One region of the Faecalispora anaeroviscerum genome, then DNA from elsewhere that is predicted to be linked to it. Evidence: a T-box and tRNA genes for the amino acid it is inferred to sense, from the RefSeq annotation. Region 1 holds a T-box; the other holds one or more tRNA genes.
What was found. The T-box of region 1 lies ahead of tyrS (tyrosine--tRNA ligase). A T-box ahead of a tRNA ligase gene usually reads a tRNA of that ligase, here a tRNA-Tyr.
Positions count from the first base shown of each region.

Region 2: it encodes a tRNA-Tyr, which carries the amino acid that the T-box ahead of tyrS (tyrosine--tRNA ligase) is inferred to sense. The anticodon was not compared.

Region 1 covers NZ_CANOOQ010000001.1:834,400-846,429, forward strand. The annotation lists gene yfmF (EF-P 5-aminopentanol modification-associated protein YfmF) at 1-221, shown strand, start outside; gene yfmH (EF-P 5-aminopentanol modification-associated protein YfmH) at 218-1,492, shown strand; gene lgt (prolipoprotein diacylglyceryl transferase) at 1,509-2,645, shown strand; gene folD (bifunctional methylenetetrahydrofolate dehydrogenase/methenyltetrahydrofolate cyclohydrolase FolD) at 2,702-3,562, shown strand; gene dxs (1-deoxy-D-xylulose-5-phosphate synthase) at 3,595-5,454, shown strand; gene QOS46_RS04145 (TlyA family RNA methyltransferase) at 5,451-6,272, shown strand; gene QOS46_RS04150 (NAD(+)/NADH kinase) at 6,269-7,126, shown strand; gene QOS46_RS04155 (arginine repressor) at 7,128-7,583, shown strand; gene recN (DNA repair protein RecN) at 7,590-9,278, shown strand; T-box leader at 9,309-9,556, shown strand; gene tyrS (tyrosine--tRNA ligase) at 9,618-10,847, shown strand; gene QOS46_RS04170 (YfhO family protein) at 10,969-12,030, shown strand, end outside.
Region 2 covers NZ_CANOOQ010000001.1:2,627,720-2,639,749, reverse strand. The annotation lists gene QOS46_RS12960 (S-layer homology domain-containing protein) at 1-6,621, opposite strand, end outside; gene QOS46_RS12955 (hypothetical protein) at 6,637-6,849, opposite strand; gene QOS46_RS12950 (GHKL domain-containing protein) at 7,149-8,435, opposite strand; gene QOS46_RS12945 (LytR/AlgR family response regulator transcription factor) at 8,432-9,169, opposite strand; tRNA gene QOS46_RS12940 (tRNA-Tyr) at 9,630-9,714, opposite strand; tRNA gene QOS46_RS12935 (tRNA-Thr) at 9,775-9,850, opposite strand; gene QOS46_RS12930 (RNA-directed DNA polymerase) at 10,355-12,030, shown strand, end outside.

The DNA of each region.
Region 1 (12,030 bases):
CAAAGCTGAGCATTGGCAACAGCTACCGCACAGTCGGGGATTACCTGGGCGGCCTTGAAAGCTGGTATGTTTCTCAGGCCTTCTGCGAAATGGTTCAGTCGCCGGAAGAAGCGGCGGAAGAAATCAGCTCCGTTACCATGGAACAGGTTGTACAGGCCGCAAATCATGTGGTTTTGGATACGGTTTACCGCATGGTAGGAAAGGAGGGGGCAGAGGAATGAGAATGGAAAAGATTACAAACAAAAGAGTGCAAGACAGCTATTACAGCATCAAACACCCAAGCGGCCTGCGCATTTTCGTTTATCCCAAAGAGGCAAGTAACTCAACCTATGCAATCTTCGGCACCCGTTACGGCTCGGTGGATACCAGCTTCCGGCGTTCCGATGAAAAGGACATCAGCACGGTTCCCGAGGGCATCGCGCATTTTCTGGAGCACAAGCTGTTTGAAAGCGAAGACGGGGATGCCTTTGCCCGTTATGCTAAAACAGGAGCTTCCGCCAACGCGTATACCTCGTTTGATATGACCTGCTATTTGTTCTCCTGCACCGAGAATGTGTATGAGTCACTTGAAATCCTGCTGGATTTTGTTCAGTCGCCGTATTTTACAGAGCAGACCGTTCAAAAGGAACAGGGAATCATCGGCCAGGAAATCCGGATGTATGACGACGACCCACAGTGGAGGGTCATGTTTAATCTGCTCAAAGCCCTGTATCACCACCACCCGGTGAAAATCGACATTGCCGGCACGGTGGAGAGCATTGCCGAGATCACGCCGGACTATCTGTACCGCTGCTATCATACCTTTTACAATCTGAATAATATGGCTCTGTGCGTCGCTGGCAATATCGACCCCGAACGTGTACTGGAGCTGTGCGATAAAATGCTCAAACCCTCCGAATTGACCCAGGTGGAACGAATTTTTGAAGAAGAACCTCTTGGTGTAGTGCAGAATCGTGTGGAACAGAAGCTTTCTGTCACAATTCCTCTGTTCCAGTTCGGCTTTAAAGAGCCGGCACGCCGCCGCACAGTTCAGGAATTGGCCCAGACGGATATTTTGCTGGAGCTGTTGGCCTCCGACGCTTCTCCGCTGTACCGCCGCCTGCTGGACGCCAACCTGATTAACACCGCTTCTTTTGGAAGTGAATACTTTGAGGGGCCGGGCTATGCCGCTGTAATTTTTTCCGGGGAATCGAAAGATCCGGATGCTGTCGCAAAGGAAATTCGCAGTGAGGTTGAGCGCCTGCGCAAGGAAGGAATCCCGGCAGAGGCGTTTGAAAGAGCCAGAAAAGCCGTGTATGGCCGCAACGTCGCCGCGCTCAACAGTGCAGAGGCCATCGCGAATGCCATGATCTCTCTAACCTTCGCGGAACGCGAGCTGTTCTCTTATATTGACGCGCTGGCCACCGTTCAACTGCCGGATGTTCAGAAGCGGTTGGAGGAACAGCTCCTTTCTGAAAATTCTGCACTGTCGGTGATTTCCCCTATCAAATAATTGGAGGCAACCTTTCATGTACCAGGTTCATACCGTCGAGTTTCCCAAAATGGGGCTCGACTTTAACATAAACCCAACTGCCTTTTCGATTGGCGGCTTTACGATTCAGTGGTATGGTGTCATTATCGCGATGGGGTTTCTGCTGGCTTTTTTGTACCTGATGTTCAGCTGCAGAAAATTTAACGTTGATCAGGACAGGCTGATTGATGCCGTGATCGTCGGCATGATTGGCGGAATCATCGGCGCAAGACTGTATTATGTTGTTTTTTATCCCGGGGACCAATACGTGAAGGACCCCATGAGCATCCTGTATATTTGGAACGGCGGTCTTGCCATTTACGGCGGAATCATCGGCGGGCTGCTCTGCGGCGCACTGATGGCGAAGCTACGCGGCTTGAAAATCTCCGCTGTTCTCGACCTGGCCGCCCTCGGCTTTTTGATTGGACAAACTGTGGGCCGGTGGGGAAATTATGTAAATCAGGAAGCCTTCGGTACTTCGACGGATCTGCCCTGGGGCATGATCAGCGACCGTACACGCCTAATCGTGGACGGCCCGGTTCATCCCTGCTTTTTGTATGAATCCCTGTGGTGCTTAGTGGGCTTCGGCCTTTTGCACCTGGTTGCCACTAAGCTGCGTAGATACGACGGGCAGGTTTTTCTGCTGTATCTGCTGTGGTACGGGCTGGGCCGCTTCTGGATTGAGGGACTGCGTACCGACAGCCTGATTGCCCCAATTCTGAACCTGCGGGTTTCCCAGCTTCTGGCTGCTACAACCGTTCTGGTCACCCTTGCACTGTTAGTTGTGTTCCGCAACAGAACCACCCTGACCGGAATCGGGTCGCCCAAGGTGATGGCTCTGAACGGGATTACCTTTGCCGTGGTGGAAAGTGCGTCCGACGATGGGAAAAGCACCATTTTTGGCAACATTACACCCAAGCCCGAATTGTCGGAGCTGGAAGAAGCGCCTTCTGAGGATGCGGAATTGCAGGAATCGGCAGAAGATACGACGGCTTTGGAAGAAACAGATTCTAAAAAGGACACTTTAGAAAAAGCAGATACCAATGAAGCAGCGCCGGAAAAAACCGGTGAAGCAGCAGAGATTACAATAGAAGAGGCTCCCACACAGGAGTCTGCCGATACACACAAAGAATAAACCGTGCTTCAAATTGTGGAGAAGCGGAAAATAAGGGGAAATACGGGAGGCTATCTATGGCTCAATTAATTGATGGAAAGGCAATTTCTGCCTCGGTACGCAAACACATCGCGGAGAAAATTCAGTCACTGCAGGAAGAACAGGGAATTACCCCCGGCTTGGCCGTAATTTTGGTAGGGGAAGATTCCGCGTCTGAAGTGTATGTGAAAAACAAAGGGAAGGCCTGTGAAGAAGTCGGCATTTACTTTGAATTATACCGGCTTCCCGCAACTGCCACACAGCAGGAGCTGGAAGATACAATTCATTCTCTAAACGATCGGGAAGATATTGACGGTATCCTGCTGCAGCTCCCGCTGCCGAGTCATCTGGACGCAAACCAGTTTGTCGGCCTCATTCGGCCGGATAAAGATGTGGACGCGTTCCACCCGGAGAATATTGGACATATCATGCGCGGCGACTTCGCTTTTCTTCCCTGCACTCCCGCAGGAATTATGGAACTGCTGCGTGCGTCCGGAATTGATCCGGCCGGGCAGCGATGTGTTGTGGTAGGCCGCAGCGACATTGTAGGCAAACCGATGGCAATGGTACTGCTGCATGCGGACGCCACCGTTACCATCTGCCACAGCAAAACAACAAATCTGGCCGAAATTTGCCGAGAGGCAGATATTCTGGTGAGTGCCGTAGGGCAGGCTGGCCTGATTACCGGCGACATGGTTCGCCCCGGCGCTGTTGTCATCGATGTTGGAATGAACCGTAATGAAGAGGGCAAGCTGTGCGGCGACGTAGACTTCTCCTCGGTGGAGCCTGTTGCATCGCACCTGACTCCGGTTCCCGGTGGCGTTGGCCCGATGACGGTAGCGATGCTGCTTCAAAACACATTGCAGGCAGCCAAGCACCACAGCGGTATTACCGAATGACGCCTTCATTACAATGAACAGAGGTTTCTTGGATGGGAAAAATATTAGATTGCATTGAATCCCCAAGGGATCTGCGATCCTTGACAACGGACGAGCTGAATGTACTGTGCAGAGAAATCCGGCAGGAGATTATCCGCACAGTGGCAAAAAACGGCGGGCACTTGGCATCAAATCTGGGTGTTGTGGAGCTTACGGTCGCTCTGCACTATGTTTTTGATGTTCCGTTTGATCATATTGTGTGGGATGTGGGGCATCAGTCCTATACTCACAAGATTTTGACCGGACGGAAAGATCAATTGCACACAATCCGCACTCAGGGCGGACTTTCCGGCTACCCCAACCCCAAAGAGAGCGACTGTGACCCATTTCATGCGGGTCACAGCAGCACCTCCATTTCCGTTGCTCTGGGGTTGGCCAGCGCGAAAAATCTTCACAACGACCCCGGCCACGTGGTTGCGGTGATCGGCGACGGGGCCCTGACCGGCGGCCTGGCCTATGAGGGCCTGAACAATGCCGGCCGTTTCCCGAAAAATTTTATCGTCATTCTAAACGACAATAAAATGTCGATTTCAAAAAATGTAGGTTCTATTGCTCGGTATCTGGCTCATATTCGTACCCAGCCGGGCTACTTAAAAGCAAAGGGAACCGTAGCAGGGATTCTCGATCACCTGCCGGTGCTTGGCGACCCGATCAGCAATGTTCTGGAAAAATCCAAAACTCTGCTCAAGCAGGCGCTGTATAAAGGTACTCTATTTGAGGATATGGGTTTTGCCTATTATGGCCCTTATGACGGCCACGACGTGGAGCAGCTGATTTCTGTGCTGCAAAGCGCGAAAGAAATCAATCGACCCGTTCTGCTGCATGTGATTACAGCAAAGGGAAAGGGCTATTCCTTTGCCGAGAAAAATCCGGATGCCTTTCACGGAGTTCCCTGTTTTGACATCAAAACGGGAGAGTCCCAAGCCTCCGGCGAGAATTTTTCCAAGGTGTTCGGTAAATGCCTTTGCGCCATGGCCAAGAAGGATGATCGCCTCTGCGCGATTACAGCCGCCATGGAAAGCGGAACCGGTCTTGCCGGCTTCCACAAGGCATTCCCCGATCGATTCTTTGATGTGGGCATTGCGGAGGAACACGCCGTCACCTTTGCGGGTGGGCTCGCGGCTGGCGGAATGCTGCCGGTGTTTGCCGTGTACTCCAGCTTTTTGCAGCGCAGCATCGACCAAGTGATTCACGATGCGGCTTTACAGAATCTGAAGGTAACGCTTGCTATCGACCGGGCGGGAGTGGTGGGGGAGGACGGCGAAACCCATCAGGGCCTGTTTGACGTTTCCCTGCTCAGCGCCATCCCCAACATGACAATTTTTTCCCCGGCCTATCATGCGGAACTGGAGCTTTTTCTGCACCAGGCAATTTATGAGTGTCCCGGAGTCACAGCGGTGCGCTATCCCCGAGGGGGTCAACTGTATCAGCCGGAAGATTTTACCGTTTCGGGCCATTCCTTTGATGAATACGGTGATCGAGAGTCGCCGGTGGCACTGGTGACTTACGGTAGACTCTTTTCCATGGCCTGTCTTGCGGCAAAAAAGCTGCGGCAGGAGGGGGTTCCCGTCCGGATCATCAAGCTCAACCGAATTCACCCGGTCGACCCGCAGGCAGTAGAAGCTTGCATGGGCGCGCAGCACACCTTCTTTTTTGAAGAAGGCATCCGGCAGGGCGGGGTAGGCGAGCATTTTCTGTATCTGATGTACCAGAAAAACTATGCAGGGAAAACAACCCTGCAAGCGGTGGAAAACCGTTTTGTCAAGCAAGCAACCATGCGTCAGTCTCTGGCTGAGCTTCAGCTGGACAGTGAAAGCATGAAAAATAGCATTCAAACGGAGTATCAAAAGTGACAGAGAAAAAAAGACTCGACACCCTCGTATTTGAAAAGGGCTTTGCGGAAAGCCGGGAAAAGGCAAAAATCCTGATTATGCTGGGGAACGTTTATGTGGATCACCAGAAATCGGATAAACCGGGTACCATACTCCCGGCCGACGCGGCCATAGAGGTGCGTGGGCAAGGACTGAAGTATGTCAGCCGCGGAGGGCTCAAGCTGGAAAAAGCAATCGAGCTGTATGCCCTCAACCTTTCCGGCCTCACTTGTATGGACATCGGCGCTTCCACCGGCGGCTTTACGGACTGCATGCTGCAGAACGGTGCTGAAAAGGTGTATTCCGTAGATGTCGGTTACGGTCAGCTGGCGTGGAAGCTGCGCACAGATCCCCGGGTAGTGAATCTGGAACGAACCAACGTGCGCTACCTGACACCGGAGCAGGTACCGGACATCCTTGATTTTTTTAGTGTGGATGTATCCTTTATTTCTCTGACTCTGGTACTGCCGGTGGCCAGAACCTTTCTTTCTGAAAACGCGCGGGCACTTTGCCTGATCAAACCGCAGTTCGAAGCCGGACGTGAAAATGTCGGAAAAAAAGGTGTGGTACGCGACAAGGCGGTTCATGAACAGGTGATTTTAAAAATTCGAGATTTTGTCCTTGCGCACGGGTTTTCCGTGCTGGGACTTACTTTTTCCCCGGTCAAAGGCCCGGAGGGGAATATTGAGTATTTGATTTATTTGCAGAAATCGGAGCATCCGGAGGACCTCAGAGGGCAGTCTGTGCCGGACTTGGTCGAGCAGTCCCATATCCAGCTAAACGGCGGTGATACACATTGATTGCAGCAATCATCCCCAATCTGACAAAAACAAATGCGGATCAGGTAACGCAGGATCTGGTCAAAGAGCTGCGCCGCTTAGGCATCCACGTCTGTATGGACGCCACTCTGTATAGCAGCTTTCCATACCGCGATATTGAATTTTTTGAGGACTTTTTCGGCATGATAGCTGCATGCGACCTTGTGATTGCCGTAGGCGGCGACGGAACGATCATTCACGCGGCCAAACATGCCTCTCGAGCCGACAAACCGATTCTGGGCGTCAACGCCGGCAGAATCGGGTTTGTCGCCGGATTGGAGCCGAATCAACTGCACCGTTTGCGTCAGCTGCTGGATGGCAACTACAAGGTTGAGCGTCGTTTAATGCTCGAGGCCTCTTTAAAAAGCGAGCAGTACCAAAAGGTGTATTACGCGCTCAATGAAGGGGTAATTTCCCGAGGCTCACAAAGCAGAATTCTCGATTTTCAGGTTTCTTATAATGGGAACAATCTTTGCCACTACCGCGCGGATGGCCTGATTGTCGCAACGCCTACCGGTTCCACGGCATATTCCCTTTCTGCTGGCGGTCCGGTGATCGAACCGGCGATGCGCTGCCTGCTGCTGACTCCGATTTGCCCGCATTCCCTGCTGACACGCTCGGTCGTGTTCGGTGAAGATACCACCTTTCACATCACCGCTGTACCGAATGGGCAAAGTGAAATGTTCTTAACTCTCGACGGCGAAACAACGATTCCTGTAACAGAGGACGAATGCGTGCGCTTCCAAAAGTCTGCCCGGTCGGTCAGGTTGATCGACCTGAAATGTCAAACCTTTTATGAAGTCGTGAACGAAAAACTTTCAGAACGGAGAGCGTGACATGAAAACAAGACGTCATACGAAAATTCTGGAACTGATCAGCGAATATCAGATCGATACGCAGGAGGAACTCCTGCGCCGCCTGAAAGAGGCTGGCTTTGATGTAACGCAGGCCACCGTATCCAGAGATATTAAAGAGCTTCGCCTTGTTAAGATTCTGTCTGCAGACGGAAAGTACCGTTATGCAAACAGCCAGGAGCCGTCTCGAGATATTTCCGGAAAATTTTATTCGCTGTTTGAGGATTCCGCCGTGGATGTAGACAACGCCATGAACCTTGTAGTCGTCAAGTGTCTGACAGGAATGGCCAACGCTGTCTGCGCAGCGCTGGACAGCCTGCGCTGGGAAAAGGTGGTGGGCACTGTGGCCGGTGACGACACCGTACTGGTTGTGTGCAAAACACCGGAAACAGCGCTCGAGCTGACGGAGGACCTCAAAAAACTGATTGCTGGCAGGTGACAACAGATGCTCTCGCAGCTATATATTGAAAATGTTGCGGTCATTGAAAAATGCGGGCTGGATTTTAACGCCGGCTTTAATGTGCTGACCGGAGAAACCGGCGCCGGTAAATCCATCCTCATCGACTCGATCGGTGCGATTCTGGGCGAGAGAACCTCGCGCGAGCTGATCCGCACCGGGGCCTCCTCCGCTTTTGTCAGCGCGGTGTTTTCCGCACCGAACGGCCATGTACTGCAAAAGCTCACGGAGCTCGGCTATTCTGCCGACGAAGAGGGAAATGTCCTGATTCAAAGGGAAATCAGCCAAACGGGGAAAAACACTTGCCGCATCAATGGCCGGCCGGCCACAGTTTCCGTGCTGAAAGAGGTTGCCCCGTTCCTTGTCAATATTCACGGGCAGCATGAAAGCTACCAGCTGCTTTCACCAGATCTGCACATCCGCTACATAGACCGTGTGGGTGAACTGCTGCCGTTACTCGACGAATACCAGCATGCTTACCGGAATATGTGCCGCATTCGAGACGAACTGCAGGCGTTTGATCTGGACGAATCGCAGAAGGAACGCCGGATGGATTTGCTGAAATACCAGATTCAAGAGCTGGAGGAAGCCGCTTTGCGCTCAGGCGAGCAGGAGCAGCTCGCGGCCAAGCGCACGCTATACCGCAACAGCGAGCGTTTGGCCGAGCAGTTCCAGAGAGCCCGCGCTTTGCTCGATGGGGAAGAAGAGGGCGGCGTTCTGTCTGCCGTGTCGCAGATTAATTCCGCTTTAATCGACGCTGTGCGTTATCTGCCGTCGATCGAATCGCTGGCTGATCGTTTTCAAAATGTGGAATATGAGCTGCAGGATTGCAGTGCAGAGCTCAACAAAACTGCGGAGCTTTTGGACTATGACCCCGCGGAGCTGGAAGAGATTGAGAATCGGCTCGATTTTCTGTACCGGCTCAGCCTGAAATACGGCGAAACCGAAGAGGATATGCTGAACTACCTTGAAAACTGCCGCGCAGAGCTTCAGAACATCGAGCTTTCTGAGGAACGTTTGGCCAAGCTGAATGAGGAATATGAAAGCGCCAAGGAAGAGGCGATTCGCCTGGCCAAGCTTCTTTCTGCACAGCGCAAAAAGTCTGCCGGCGGATTCATTGAAAGCGTTAAGCAGGAGTTGCAATTTTTGAATATGCCGGGAGTTTCTTTTGAGGTGGAGCAGGAGCGCTGCCCTCTAAATGTAACCGGCTGCGACAAAATTCAGTTTTTGCTTTCCACTAACCCGGGCGAACCACCAAAGCCGGTTGCGAAAATTGCGTCCGGTGGCGAGCTGTCGCGCATTATGCTTGCGATTAAAACTGTGCTGGCGGGGAAAGATGAGGTAGATACTCTGATTTTTGACGAGGTGGATACGGGCATCAGTGGCAGCGCCGCGCAAAAGGTGGGCCTCAAGCTGCGCCAGGCGGCCAAGGGTCGCCAGGTGATCTGTGTGACTCACCTGGCGCAAATTGCTGCTCTGGCCCAGAACCATCTGCTGATTCAAAAACAGCAGCAACAGGATCGCACCTTTACGGAAATCACCCCGCTGGATGCCGAGGGCCGCGCCAATGAGCTGGCCCGTATCATGGGTGGTTTCCCGGTTACGGAACTGATGCGGGAAAATGCCCGCGAAATGCTTCGGCTCGCGAAGCAGTCACCGGGGAGCGCCAGGACTTGACAACGCAAAAAACATTCGTTATAATGCAAATCAATGGCGAAGAAGGAAAAAAGTACGGGAAAACAGCCGGCACAGAGAACCTGCGGTTGGTGCAAGCAGGGGCGGAGACTTCCCAGAAATACATTCCGGAGCTGTCGGGCTGAGAAAGCGGTAATTTTACCGGAGTTAGGTTCGTCCGGGTTGCGCCCGTTAACGCGTTTGGGTAGCTTTTACCCGTGAGGCCGCCGCCGTGAGGCTGCGGTAAACTGAGGTGGTACCGCGGAATTTCCGCCCTCTGCAGGAGAAAAACGCAGGGGGCTTTTTATTTTCCCCCTACAAACTGAATTGGAGGAAATTAAGATGGGAGTATTTGACGAACTGGAAGCAAGGGGCATGATCGCCCAGATCACGAATGAGGAAAAAGTAAGAAAGCTGCTGAATGAGGACAAAATCGCTTTTTACATCGGTTTTGATCCGACGGCAGACAGCCTACACGTGGGGCATTTTGTGCAGATCATGGTGATGGCGCATATGCAGAGAGCAGGTCATACGCCGATCGCGCTGTTCGGCGGCGGAACCGGCATGGTCGGCGATCCCTCCGGAAAGAGCGACATGCGCAAAATGCTGACCAAAGAGGATATTGACCACAATATTGCGTGTTTTCAAAAGCAGATGTCCCGCCTGATCGATTTTTCCGGTGGAAAAGCGATTATGGCGAATAACGGTGATTGGCTACTGAACCTCAATTATATCGAATTCCTGCGTAAGGTCGGCGTGCATTTTTCTGTTAACCGCATGTTGGCTGCGGAATGTTATAAGCAGCGGCTCGAGAGTGGATTGTCCTTTTTTGAGCTAAACTATATGATCATGCAGAGCTACGACTTTCTGGAGCTTAACGAGCGTCACAACTGCGTTCTGGAAATGGGCGGAGACGACCAGTGGAGCAATATTATTGGCGGCGTAGAGCTGTTGCGCCGGATGAAGAGCAAAGAAGTCTATGGAATGACCTTTACGCTGCTGACCACCAGCGAGGGGAAGAAGATGGGAAAAACGGAAAAAGGCGCTGTGTGGCTGGACCCGGAAAAAACCTCGCCCTTCGATTTTTACCAGTACTGGCGCAATGTTGACGACGCGGATGTGATCCGCTGCATGAAGCTGCTGACCTTCCTGCCGCTTTCTAAGATTGCGGAATACGAGGCAATGACCGGCAGTGAGTTGAATCAGGCCAAAGAGGTGCTGGCTTTTGAAGTGACGAAGCTGATTCATGGGGAAGAGGAAGCCGTAAAGGCACAGGAGGCCGCGCGCGCCCTGTTTGGCGGCACAAGGAATTCAGACAATATGCCCAGCACGGAGCTTTCCGTTTCTGATTTGACAGACGGCTCGATCAATATTTTGGAAGTAATGATGAAATCCGGCTTAATCCCATCAAAGGGAGAGGGCCGCAGATTGATTCAGCAGGGCGGCGTTGCGGTAGATGACCAGAAGATCACCGCAATTGATCATGTTCTGACATCCTCTGATTTTGAAAAAGGCTTTGTTATTATCAAAAAAGGCAAAAAAGTGTTCCACAAGGTTATTCTTCAGAAATAAAGAGAGCCACCTAACTAACGTTTCATTTTAATTTGCTGTTTCTTCCTCTTCCTTCGGCAGGGGAAGAAACAAGGTGTATTGAATGAAAAATATTTTTAGAAACAGAAACGGGGGAAGAACCATGAAACGACGCTGCTGGCCCGCTCCGATTGCGACGGCCGGACTAACTCTGTTACTGTTCTTCCTCTTTCATTTGTATCCTTTCGAGAATCAAACTTTAGCCTGGTGTGACATGAAGCAGCAGGTGATTCCCTTTCTGCTCGATTTTCAGAATATATTAAATGGAAACGCCGATTTTCTCTTAAACACGCAGAATGCGGGTGGAATGAGTTTTTTGGGTGTTTTCTTCTTTTTTGTCTCAAGTCCGTTTACATTTTTGGTATTGCTGGTTCCGGCAGAACAGATGTATTTGTTCGCAAACATCCTCGTTCTACTGAAAATGGCGCTCTGTTCGCTGACTGCAGCGATCTTTTTTCGACACCGCTTTTCAAGCCTCAATACCACGCAGCTTTTGGCTCTTTCGATCATGTATGCCTTCGGCGGATACACCATGCTGTATTTTCAAAACATGGTATGGCTCGATGTAATGGCAATGTTTCCCATTCTGATGATTGGGTTGGATCGATTGATCCGGCAGCATAGGCCGCTTTGCTATACACTAAGCCTTGCAGCCATTATGGTTCTGAATTTTTATCTAACCTACATGGTTGTTATCTTTGTGGTTCTGGCATTCGGGATTTACCTGCGCCTGACGCAGGAAAGAACGGAAGAAAGAAAGCAATCTGTTCTACTATTGGGGATTTCCACCGTCTGCGCGCTTCTGGTAACCGGTGCAGTTTGGCTGCCATCTCTGTTTCAGTATCTATCATCCGCACGTGCTGTGGGGCTGATCGAAAGCATTTCCTCCGGCAGTTTTTTCACCAGCTTTTATACCACACTACCCATTTTGCTTTGCAGCTCGGGAGTGATTGCGGCACTGGCATTCTTGAACCCGGTCAAATGCTGGCGCGACTCTCACATTCGCAGCCTGCTGATTCTTTGGGTGCTTCTGACTGTTCCGTTGTTTATTGAACCGATCAACAAAATGTGGCATACAGGCAGTTATCAGGCGTTTCCGGCCCGCTACGGGTATATGACGGCGCTTCTCGGCCTGCTATTTCTGGCCAAGGCGATTTCCGACCTG
Region 2 (12,030 bases), 1.8 Mb from region 1:
GCTGGCGTTGCCCTTATCGTCCACCGTAGCCTTATTTTCCGTGCTGCCGCTGACAGGCGCGGTTGGCTTGCTTGGAGTATCGGAGGAGCTGCCGCCAGTAGAGCCTCCATCGCCGCCGGAGGACGTGCCGTTCGTCGTGACATTAAGCGCCGTGCTGGTTGTGCCGGCAAGCGTGGCAGCAGTGGCCTTAATTCGAGCCACGAAGCTATACGCGGTACTGCCGTTCAGGCCAGAAAACACATTGCTGATTTGCCAAGTAGTACCGCCGTCCTTCGAATATTCATAGCCCGCAATCGCATGGAGCGTCACACTGTTAGCGGTTTTGCTATCCAGTGTTGGTGTGGTGGATGCTGCTGGAGCTGCAATGGTTGCAACGGTGCGTTCGTTAGTTGTTTTGTCTTTTTGTCGAACCTTTACCGTGCCTGCCGTAAACGTTAGGTTTGTAGTTTCTCCTTGTGTGCAAGGTTTCCAGGTACTGCCGCCATCCAGGCTGTATTCCATATTTGCCGTCGTGCCGGTGAGCTTTCCGGTAGCTACGTTACAGCCTACGCCGGTCAAATCAAGAGAAGTGATTGCCGCCTTAAAGGTTACATCGATTGTTACCGCATAAGCGGGCATGGTGAAGGTGTTGTTGCTGACCGCCACCGATGCGTTTGCTTCACCAGTTTTATAAACCGAAATGGTGTCCAACTCATAGTCGCTGCTTGCGGTGGGGGTGATGACGACTTTTTCGTCGGATTGTGCCGAGGTTACCGCGCTGCCATCCACCTTCACGGTGTAGCTGCCATTGGTGGCGGCATTCGCGGTGATGGCATAAGTGGCGAAGCTGACTTTCACGGCATCGCTGCCGGACATGACGAGCTTTTTGCTCGCAATGCTGCCGCTGCTGCTTGTAATCGCGTTTGTGCCGTCTGTGGCATTTTCAATAGTGGCAAGTTTTTCGGTGCCGCCAACGGTGAGTGTACCTTGGTACACATTTATCGCCGCAGAAAGCACCCCTGTTGCACCATTTTTAGCGGTAACCCTTCCGCCGGTAACAGTAACCGAACTTATGGCTGCGATGCCGCAGCTTGCGTTGCCACTGGCTGCATTGCCGCCGGTGGCGGTGACAGTTCCTTGGGAGATTTCTACCTTATCAGCGAAAACACCGACGCTGGCAGACGAGTCATCAGTACCAGTCGACGCACCGCCTGTGGCGGAAACCGTGCCGCCGGTGACGGATATTTTCGCTGTTCGCGCGATGATACCTATACTTGTACGGAGATTTACCGCTCCTCCTTGACCCGCAACGACACCTCCGGTAATTTTAATATCACCTTCGGCTGCGATGCCACCGCTTTCAGCCTTTCCTCCGCCGCCGTTGCCGGTGACGGTGCCGCCGCTGATGTCGATGGTTGAATTGGAATAGATACCGTAGCTTTTATTTTCAGCGGCTGTTGGCCCACTGAAACCGCCTTTGGCAGAGATTATGCCTTCGGTGATGTTGAGCGCCCCGGCACTGTAAATACCGTAGCTGAAGCCTCCATAGGAATTGTTGCTTTTGGTGTATGCTGCTGTGCCGGCAAAGGCGCTGAGCGTGCCGCCGCCTTTTATGTTCAGGGCACCAGCACCATAAACGCCATAGGTATATACAGCTTCACTGTCCGAGCTGGTATAGCCGCTCCTTGCGGAGTTTATGGTACCCTCCGTGAGCACAATGGTTGTGCCGCCAGGAACCTTCAGGGCGGTGGCGGTAGCGGCGGTGTTGATGTTCAGGCCGGAGAGGACAAGGGTGTTGGCGGCGTAGGTATTGCTTCCCACTGTGGTTTTGGCGGCGTACCATGTCCAGCCCTCAGCGGCATTCGTGTATACGTCACCGCTTTTGGTTGAGCGGTAGAGGTTGGACTCGCTGATATCCGTCAAATCCAGCGCCGTAGTGCGAACGGTTTTGCCGTTCTTGATCCACTTGGCGTAATAGCGGGTACCGGCGGTGCCATCGTCGCTGTCGCCCAATTTCGTACCATCGCCATTCTGCTCGGTATACCAGCCGTCAAAGTCGTAGTGGTATTCACCCATATAACTACCGGGGTCGTCGGGCTTTTTCGTATGGATGTCTTTGAAGCAATTGTCGAAAACCGGGGTGGTCGTACCCCACAGCGCGTCGAATACTGGGTAGCCGCCGTTTATGCTCCCTGTATCGTCTTGCCATGTGTAGTAGTCACCGCTGGCTTTGGCGTAGACCCAGACGTTGAGGGCGTCAGAGAGGATGGTGCCATAGGCAAGGGTCTGCTGAGAGGTAAACTGCTCCTCCGTGCCCGCCGCCAGTGTGCTATTGTTGCTGCCAATCGTGCCGCAGCCTGTGATGACAGGTTCGCAATTGGGGTACACACGGCCAACGCCCTTTTCCGGCATACCTGTACCGCCGTTCAAATAATAGCAATCCTTGATTGTGCCAGCGCCTATACAGCCTGCCACACCGCCGGAATGGCCGCCTGTGCCACTGGTGGTGACGCTGGAGGTACTGTAGCAATTGCTGACAGTGATGTCGTCGCTGGCAAAGCCCACCAGCCCTCCGGCGTAGGAACCATAGCCGCTGCTGGCGCTCACGGTGCCTCCCATGACAAAGCAGTTCGTGATGGCCCCATCGAATGCTTCGCCTGCCAGACCACCGGCAAACACCTGCTTAGAGTCAGTAGAGGTGTTGGAAACGACGATTGACGCCTTCGCCAACCCTACGTTTTTAATGGAACCGCTGGTCATGCCAAACAACCCGGCATAGACTGCTTCATTACCCGCGTAAATATCCACCGTCAGCCCTGTGATGGTATGCCCCTGTCCGTTAAAGCTGCCGGTAAAAGAGTCTGCGCCTGTTCCCACCGGTGTCCACAGAAAGTTAGACACATCAATGTCATCGGCGAGAAGGATCGTGTAGTCAAGATAATTCTTGCTGCTCGCCGACCAGAACGCCGCACCCTTTGCGGTTTTGATGGTGAGGGTCTTTTTAACGGAATCGAGCACATAGTCGGTATTGGAAGCCGCCGCCGGAGAAGCCGACGCGTACTCCGCCGCCGTGGGAAGAGAAGATGGTACAATGCGAATGTATTTGAAGGATGGAATATTGATATCACTCAGCGTATTCCTTACGGCATCCGTACCGCTCGCAAATCTGCTTGTCATAACTACAGGTGCAGGCTTGTAAAAATATAAAATTGGCTTTTTATTTATAGCGGCAGAGCCTTCTGATGCGCCGTCATTATCGGTGGTGCTGGCCGTCACGGTTCCGCCCGATATCTCAAAGCTATTATTATTAGAGATAAAAATACCGTAGCTTTGGTATTCCGCCGCGCCACTGGTGGCGGATAGGCTGGCACTGTCTTTCACTTTGGTGTAACCGAAGACGTACACACCGTAGCTGCTCCCATTTTCTCCTGTTGAAGTACCGCCGGTGACGTTAACGGAGGCGCTCCCTTGAATGGTAAGGGCATCGCCAACCAGAACACCCCAACAGTTCCCATTTGTTGCGTTCCCGCTGTTGACGTTAACGGTAGCATCGTTTTGAATGCTAAGGCTATTTGTGATATACAAACCGTAGCCGCCGCCATCTGAAGTATCTCCGCCGGTAGCATTTAAGGTTCCGTTACCCATTATCGTTAGGTTCCCATCGTTGTATACAGCGAAGCTGCACTTGCCGCTGGACGGGCTAATTCCGGTAATCGTGTTATCATTTTTTAGTTCTAAGTTTAAATTACCCTCTGCATCAATTCCGGCGGGACCGTCGAAATTCTCTATCAAATGACCGCTGGTAATCGTCGCACCGTCTAATGTGAGAGTATTGGTGTCGTGGTTGTAGGTGACCGTACCCGTAATGCCATCCCCTGTAATTCCATTGGAGTTGGCACTGGTAACTTGAACATTACCTACCCAAACGTTATATTTCGTAGCGGGCGCTTCCCACTTTTCACCGAACACGGGGTAACCCTTGTTTACCGGGTCGCTTGTGCTGTCGGCTTGCCATGTGTAGTAGTCACCGCTGGCTTTGGCGCCAACCCAGGCGTTGAGGGCGGCGAGAAGACCATTTCCATAGGAAAGGGTTTGGGCACTGCCGCAGTTATCGGCGGTGCCCGCCGTCAGCACACCGCCGTTATCCGAAAAGGTTCCGCAGCCGGTGGTAGTGGCTGATCCATAAAAGTTAGTGGTTACCTTACTTGCATTTGTGGAATAGCAATTTGTTATGGTTGCGCAGTTTTTGGCGCAGATGCCTCCGGTAAGGGCTTCGGTTGCGCCGGTCGCAGAAGAAGTGCCGATGTTGTAGCTGTTGGCAATGGCGCCACTGTTGTTGAATGCGCAGATACCGCCGGCATAGGCGTAGCCCGGACTCGCGTTTGTTGAGTTGTTCGCAGCGGTAACAGCGCCGCTGTTCCGGCAGTTTTCGATTGTGCCACTATTTAGAGCGGCAATCCCCCCGCCTTTGGCATTCGCATAACTGGAGTTTCCGCTGGTACTTACCGAAACGGCGGCGTAGTTGGCGCAATTGGCAATGGTGCTGCCCTCGGTATTGTAGCCGACAATTCCGCCAGCGTAGCACTCGCCCGACACATAGCTTGCCGTCACGCTGCCCGAAACTGTAAGGTTTTTGATGGTCGCACCGCTTGCATAGCCGAACAGTCCGGCGTATCGTACGTCTGTAGTATTTATTGTAAGGCTGCTAATGGTATGCCCCTGTCCGTTGAAGCTGCCGGAAAAAGAGCCATCGTCTGTTCCCACCGGCGTCCACTGGAAAGCAGACACGTTGATGTCCTTGGCAAGAAGGATCGTGTAGTCAAGATAATTCTTGCCGTTTGCCGACCAGAACGCCGCACCCTTTGCGGTTTTGATGGTGAGGGTCTTTTTAACGGAATCGAGCACATAGTCGGTATCGGAAGCCGCCGCCGGAGAAGCCGACGCGTACTCCTCCGCCGTGGGGAGAGAGTCAGGCGGAGTGTCTCCGGTAACCTTTACTTTAATAGTATAATTACTGCTTTTGTCATTATCATCTATAAACGTGGCAGTAAATATATAAGTTCCCGTTTCTGTTGCATAAAAGTAAATTTTCTCCAGAGTATTAGATCCAATTCCGAAAGAATTATCCCCATATGGGATTAATTGGGTTTTCGCTGAATCCCAGTATAAGTTTGCAGTTTTGCTTCCATCTGTTGGTTGTGTAAACCCTTGCGAAGCAACCATATTATCCACTTGAGGGTCCCCATAAATAGGTAGAACCTTAATCTCGAGCGCCGTATTCTCAGCAACGGTGAAAATAATGGGTTCTATAGCGACATACTGTAAATTGGTTGAAGTCCCTGTAAATGCTGTCGCGCTGGCAGCATCTGTTCCAGCCTTGACCGTATAGCCATCACCCACGGTAATTGTGCCTCCGCCGTATTGGGTGGCGGAGCTGATGGCAATACCCCCATTACCGCTGCCGCTTCTGGCGATAAGGGTAGCCTCACCGGAGACATTCACATTGCCAATGATACCTATACCGCACAAGCTCATTCCTTGACCACTTGTACCGCCGGTCACGGTAAGCGTTGCCGTGCCTGTGACGGCAATATTCCCGCTGATGCCGCAGCCGCCCATTGCACCGTAGTTCGTATCAGGGTCGGTTTCTGATCCTCCGGCACCGCCAGTCAGAGAGCTGTCCACAATAACATTCAAGGTTACTGTGCCGGTTGTCACGGTCAAGGCAGCCGCACCGTTATCACTCCCGGCACCTTGCGGTGCAGTAATGTTTACGCCGACAAGGTTCAGCTTGACACCATCGGCGGTGACTTTAATCACGTTGGAGGTGGAAGTCTTTCCATCAGCCATTCCAACGGTATATTCCCCCGCCGTGCCAAACGTCAGCACGCCGTCATTATGCGTCGGCGCCGCGCCATCTTCATCTACGCTGACAGAAAAGTCGCCGTAGGTAACGGGCGTACCCGTTCGCAGAGCCGTCATCAGGGGCTGCGTACCCACCGTCACAGTAATCTCAGGCAGATCGGCGCTCACCGTATAGCCTTCTATTACCGGCGTAAATACATACTCACCGTTTTCATTTCCGTTATATTCCGGCTCGGACGTCCATGTCACCGGAACGTCCACACTCGTTTCTTCCCATTCGGGGTCGGCCGATTCCTGCTGCTCATTCACATTCCCTTGTATGGCAGAGCTGGTGGTTGCCACTGTGGAATTACCCGATGTGGAATCCTCTTCCGGGTTTTCTGAATTGATTACAGGTTCCTGGGAGGTACCGCTATCGTCCGCCTCCTGCTGGTCATTCACATTCCCTTGTACCGCAGAGCTGGAGCTTGCCTCTGCGGAATTACCCGATGTGGAATCCTCTTCCGGGTTTTCTGAATCCTGCGCGGGTTCCTGGGATGTACCACTGTCCGCAGCCGCGGCTGTTCTCACCGTTGCCGTTAGGGTTTCAGGAAGCCCTAAATCCTCAATCGCTGTGCCGGTAGCTACCGACTTTTCTGTTTCGTCAAGCGGTGCAAAGGCTATAATTTCCCCACTTGCGCTCATCGAAGCATTTGCGTCTTCCGCCATAGCGGCAACCGGCAGCAATGTCAGTACCATGCAAACCGAAAGCAAAATACTTAAAATTCTTTTTCCCATTTTCTTACGACCCTCCTATAATATCTTTTTCGGCCAGTAGCACACGCCCACATCCAACGCGCGGGGCTTGTCCAGATGAAAGTCGGCATACCGACAGTACCAGCACTGCCGCAGACCCCTCGGTGTGTCGGTTCTCGGTTCAAAGGCAGGGCAAATCTGCTTTGGCCACACATTTCCCTCGGAATTGGGGACTTTCAGCGGTACATCTTCACGCCTGCGTTTTTCCATTCCGTCATGCTCCTTCCGGCGAGAACACAGTGATATTTTTCTGAACACTTCGGCTTGCCGATTATTTTATATTGGCAGATTCAAATTTCAATTGCCCAGCTTCTTCATCGCTTCAATCATTGGGAGCTACCGGTCGGTTTCAAGCCCTGATCACCCAATGAAATCTTGCAAATTTCTGTTTAGATATTAATCCAAAAAATAAAAAAAATGAGCCTTTACACTTAAAAGACTCATTTTTACACTTAAAAAGTAGCTATTCAATTAAAATTTGCTCTTGACAAACAAAAGATTCCGTATATTTAAACCAGAAGGCGTACCTGAAAAACACCAATTTCGATTTTATACAGCAGCTCTCCATCATACTTTTTTGCAAAGGCAATGACGCTCTTGCTGCCGATTCCATGGCCTTCTTCGCGGGCAACAGGATAGCCGCTTTCATCGAGTACGGTATCCTCGGTGCAGGAATTTTCTATTTCCAGTAACAGCCGCCCCACACTTCGGCAGGTAAAACGGAGATAGGGATTTACTCCGTCAGCCAAACATCCACAAGCCTGAATGGCATTTTCCAATAGGTTTGATACCACCATGGAAAGCTCCAAGGAATCTACGGTTAGCTCTCTTGGAATATCCAGTTCAATCTCTGTGGGAATACCTGCCTGCTCTGCAACCCCTGCATAGTGGCAGACAGCGGCGTTGACGGCGGGGTTTTCACAGTAGACCTTGCTGATGGTGTGTGTCGCTTGATTTTGATTTTGCAGCAAAGCGGCGGCCTCGTCGGTTTTTTCCTGCTCCAAAAGCTCCAGAAGCACATTGTTAAAGTGGCGGCGGTCATGGGCAGCGCGGCTGTTCTTCACCGACACCTCCTCCATCAGTTTCAGACGCCGAGACATATTGCCCGCGGCCAGTTGCAGGTATTCCCGCTCCGCCTGCATTTTCTGATTTTCTTCCTTGATCCGATATTCTCGCATAAGATTTTTGAGGGAGAGGAGAATGGAGCCGTAGGCGGCAAGCCCGATAAAAATCACCAGAAGCAGCGGTATGGCCTGTTCCGTCAGCATCACGATAATATCGTCCGCAGACAAAACGTAGTAATTAAAGGTGATGTAAAGCCCCAGCGCCACGGCGAAATATGCCGTCCAATGCTCCACCGCCTGCCGATACAGCGGACGTACATACCGCGACAAAATCAGCAGAAAAGCTCCGAATAGAATTAAGCGCAGCAGCGAGTTGGCGTAGAGGGGATAAGGCAAATACCTGCAGACTTCGAAGCTAAGGATAATTACGATGTCGCTGATGTTTTGGACGGTGATATAGGAAAACAGCCACTGCATGAAGGTGTCTTTGAATAATGGCCGTACCGCAAAGCAAAGCACTGCAAACAGGATAATATCCAGCTTTGAAAGCAAGGTCAAATTGCCGCTGAGATAGCAATAAACCGCTGTACCCAAATCAGCTGCAAGAACGCCGAGCATGGTCAGCAGTGTAATTTTTTTAGAATACTTCGGCTGCAAAAGCGTCATCATCAGCAGAACATTGGCGGTAGTGGAAATCACCGCTCGCAATAAGTCAGGAAAAATTTCTATCATTGCCGTCCTCCCTTTGCCATCAGGTAGTCCATATAGGTATCCCTCACCGCAGCGTATTGCTTTGCCGTAATGGGGACGGTCTTGCCGCCGCACAGCGTAAAGCTGTCCTTGGCAAAGCGTTCCACCCGCCGCAGATTGACCACAAATGAGGTATGGCATTGCAGAAAATGCCTGTCTTTCAAAATAGGCAAGGTGTATTCCGAAAATTTCTCCCGAATCGTGCGGCTTTGCACTTCCTCACCGTTCTTTAAGCTGAAAATGACAGCGTGACTGCGGTATTCACAGCAGTCCATATCCGACAGCTTGATCACCCGCAGACTATCGGCGGTTTTCACAGTAAACGTCTTCTCTTCGGCTAGGTCTGCTTTGGAGATGGCGAGGGTCAGCGTATCAAACAACTGCCGCTTATCAATTGGTTTAATGAGATAATTGATGGGGCTTGCGGCGTATGCCTGCAGAGCAAACTGAGGTTCGGTGGTGGCATAGATAATCTGTGCCTCGCAGTCAAGGCGGCGAATTTCTTTGCCTAACTCCAAACCGTTCACCATTGGCATGACAATATCCAATATGTAAAGATGGAAGCTCTCTGTTTTAAGGGCAGTCAGCAATTGATCCGGATGAGAAAATTCTTTCATTTCCGCTTCCAGTGTATGGGTGTCAAGGTATTCTGTTATGTGTTCGTTGATGATTTCCAGTTCTCTCGGCTGGTCATCGCAGACAGCAATATGTAGCATGGCAATCACTTCCATATGGTATGTTCTTTTCGAGGATCGGTAGGCTTTTTGCATCAGATGGAATAACCCAAGAGCGCCCGAAATGCGCCGGGATACGCCCGGCTTAGCAGTATTGATGCACGCGCCGTTCCCATATTCCCCATAAGTATTAAAATACCGAGTATATTATATACGAATATCCGTATGGTTTCAATAACATACCTAAAAAGAAGATGATGTGCGTCAGCACAAGCAAATTTTCAAATGCTGGTACATAATTGCTATGTGGGAAAAAAAAAGACATCCACAGGTAACCAACCGTCTGCAAAACAGTTGGCTACCATGCGCCCTAAGGGTCTCTGCGACCACTTATGACTTGTGAATGCCGTTTGTGCGCTGCTATTCTAGTACGCATAATGGAGATACATATCTAAATAGAAAAGCAGATAATAAAAGCATTCCTGCTCTTATTATCTGCTTTTGGTGGAGGAGGGTGGATTCGAACCACCGAAACGTAACGTAACAGATTTACAGTCTGCCCCCTTTGGCCACTCGGGAACTCCTCCATATTACCTTTTATCTCAAACAGATCAAGTGCTTGTCCCGTTCAGCTGAACGCCGAAGCGTGGAGCTGGTGGACGGATTCGAACCCCCGACCTGCTGATTACAAATCAGCTGCTCTACCAACTGAGCTACACCAGCATTTCTGAAATAGAATGCTTGAATAATATATCACTTTAATGTAATTTTGTCAACATATTTTTTGAAAAAATCGTTTTTTTAGAGAAAGGCGCAGAAACTGCACTGAAAATCCTATTTGAATAGGCTTGATAGAAGATTTGTTGCACTCTCTGAGTACAGTATTGCTTGGATGCAATAGATATTTCGTACTGCGAGGTGGATACCTTTGGATACCCGTGGATACCAAAGCTCTCTCACTCGTGTGCTGCACATACTTACTCGGAGTTATATTCTATTAGAAATATGTATAAAAATGGAATAAATTCTTATTTTTAGTTGATTTGCAAGATATAAGAAAGTAAAATAGAATTAAAGTTAAAATTTGGAATTTATTACTTATTATAGCAATTAGACGAAGTTTGCACAGCTTAGAAAATATTCCGTAAAGAAAATGCTAATATTGCATATTTTGATAGAACTTGTTGGTACGAAAGGAAATATATTTAATGGAAGAGGTGGATCAGTGTGTTTTCAATTAGGGATGTGGCTAAGAAGGATAACCTGATCCTTGCATATAATCGCTTATTAACCAATCCCGAAAGCACCTACAAGAACTTCTTTAGAGATACTTATTCAACCTATGGAATGGCTGTTGAAGAGAACATCACTTTGTTAAGGGATAAAGTAAAATCAGGATATCTGCCAATAAATACAATACGGGTGTTTATGCCGAAGGCAAATGGTTTAAGCAGAATGTATACGTTGATGTCAATTGAGGACCAAATTGTATACCAAGCATACGCAAATGTCTTAGCAGAAGCACTATCGACAATTTTAAAGGTTAAAAAAAGATATAGAAAGAGCGTATTTGGCAACCTATATTCCAACAATCAGAGTCTCTTTTTCTATCAGAAATGGCAAGATTCCTATAAAGCGTACACTAAGGCTGTTATCAAGGCATATGAAGAAGGAAGCAAATATATTGCGTCCTTTGATCTTACTGCCTGCTATGACAGCATTAATCATCATTTGCTTCGGACTGTATTGAAGGACAAATGTCGATTTAGCGATACTTGTGCCAATTCGTTCATTCAATTGCTAGAACAGTGGGAGTCATCGAATGGGTTGGAGCTTGCTACAGGAATACCTCAGGGGCCTCAAGCGTCTGGTATAGTTGCTGAAGCTGTATTGGCTGAATACGATTCATATATCGAAGAGTTGCAAAAAGAAACTTCCTTTCGGTATTTTAGATATGTGGATGATATTCGGATTCTGGCTGATAATGAAGAAACAGTTCGCTGGGTATTGTTTCTTCTTGACAAGAGGAGCAAGGAGCTCGGATTATTTCCGCAGTCATCTAAAATTACCGTTCATGAAATTTCAAATATTGATGATGAGATCAAACGTATCAGTAAGCCCCTATTTGAAGATGAATTTGATCATGAGAAAAGGGCTGAAATCGCAGTAAATGCTATAAAGCGATTAATTAAGGAAAACCCTGCCGATCTTACAACCATCAAACGCTACTTTCAATATGTCAAGCAAGATGCAAAATCAAATAAGCTTGCCATTGCTACAGTTCAGAGATTTCCAAATATGATTCATTCGTTTGCATTTTACATACAAAGATATCCAAGGAAAATCCCCCCCACCCTTAGTGATTTTATTTATGGATGCTGTCAAGATAAAACTCAGCAATTTTCTTCTGGAATATTGTTGGAGGCAGCTATTGGAAACTTAAATTGTAAAGATGCAGATAGATTTACAGAGCTAGCAAAAAAATTGCTCAATGTCGATAAGAAACACGCGTTTATAGTTGATAGCAGGTATCGTTCGCAGCTATTGGCATTCATTCTTCTTTACGATTCAAAATTTGGCATTAGGCAGAAGAACTATGTTATGAAAAGCAATTGGTGGGTTAGAAGCAAGTTTGCTTATCAAGCACAAAAACACGAATTGGCAGATAAGCTTGGTGCGACTTTCTTGGAAGATTACATTAAAGCACCAGAATGTGAGTTGGCTACGGCTGGTGCGAATTGCTATTTGTTAGCGCCTGTACCCAATCAATTACCTCCGGTTAATGCAATTTCTCCATATGCACAGAATATATTTAAACGAGCCAAAATAATACAGCGTAATAGATACTCAAATAGTCAAATAACTCGATATCTATACGAGTTAACAGGTGTTCAGATGAAGTT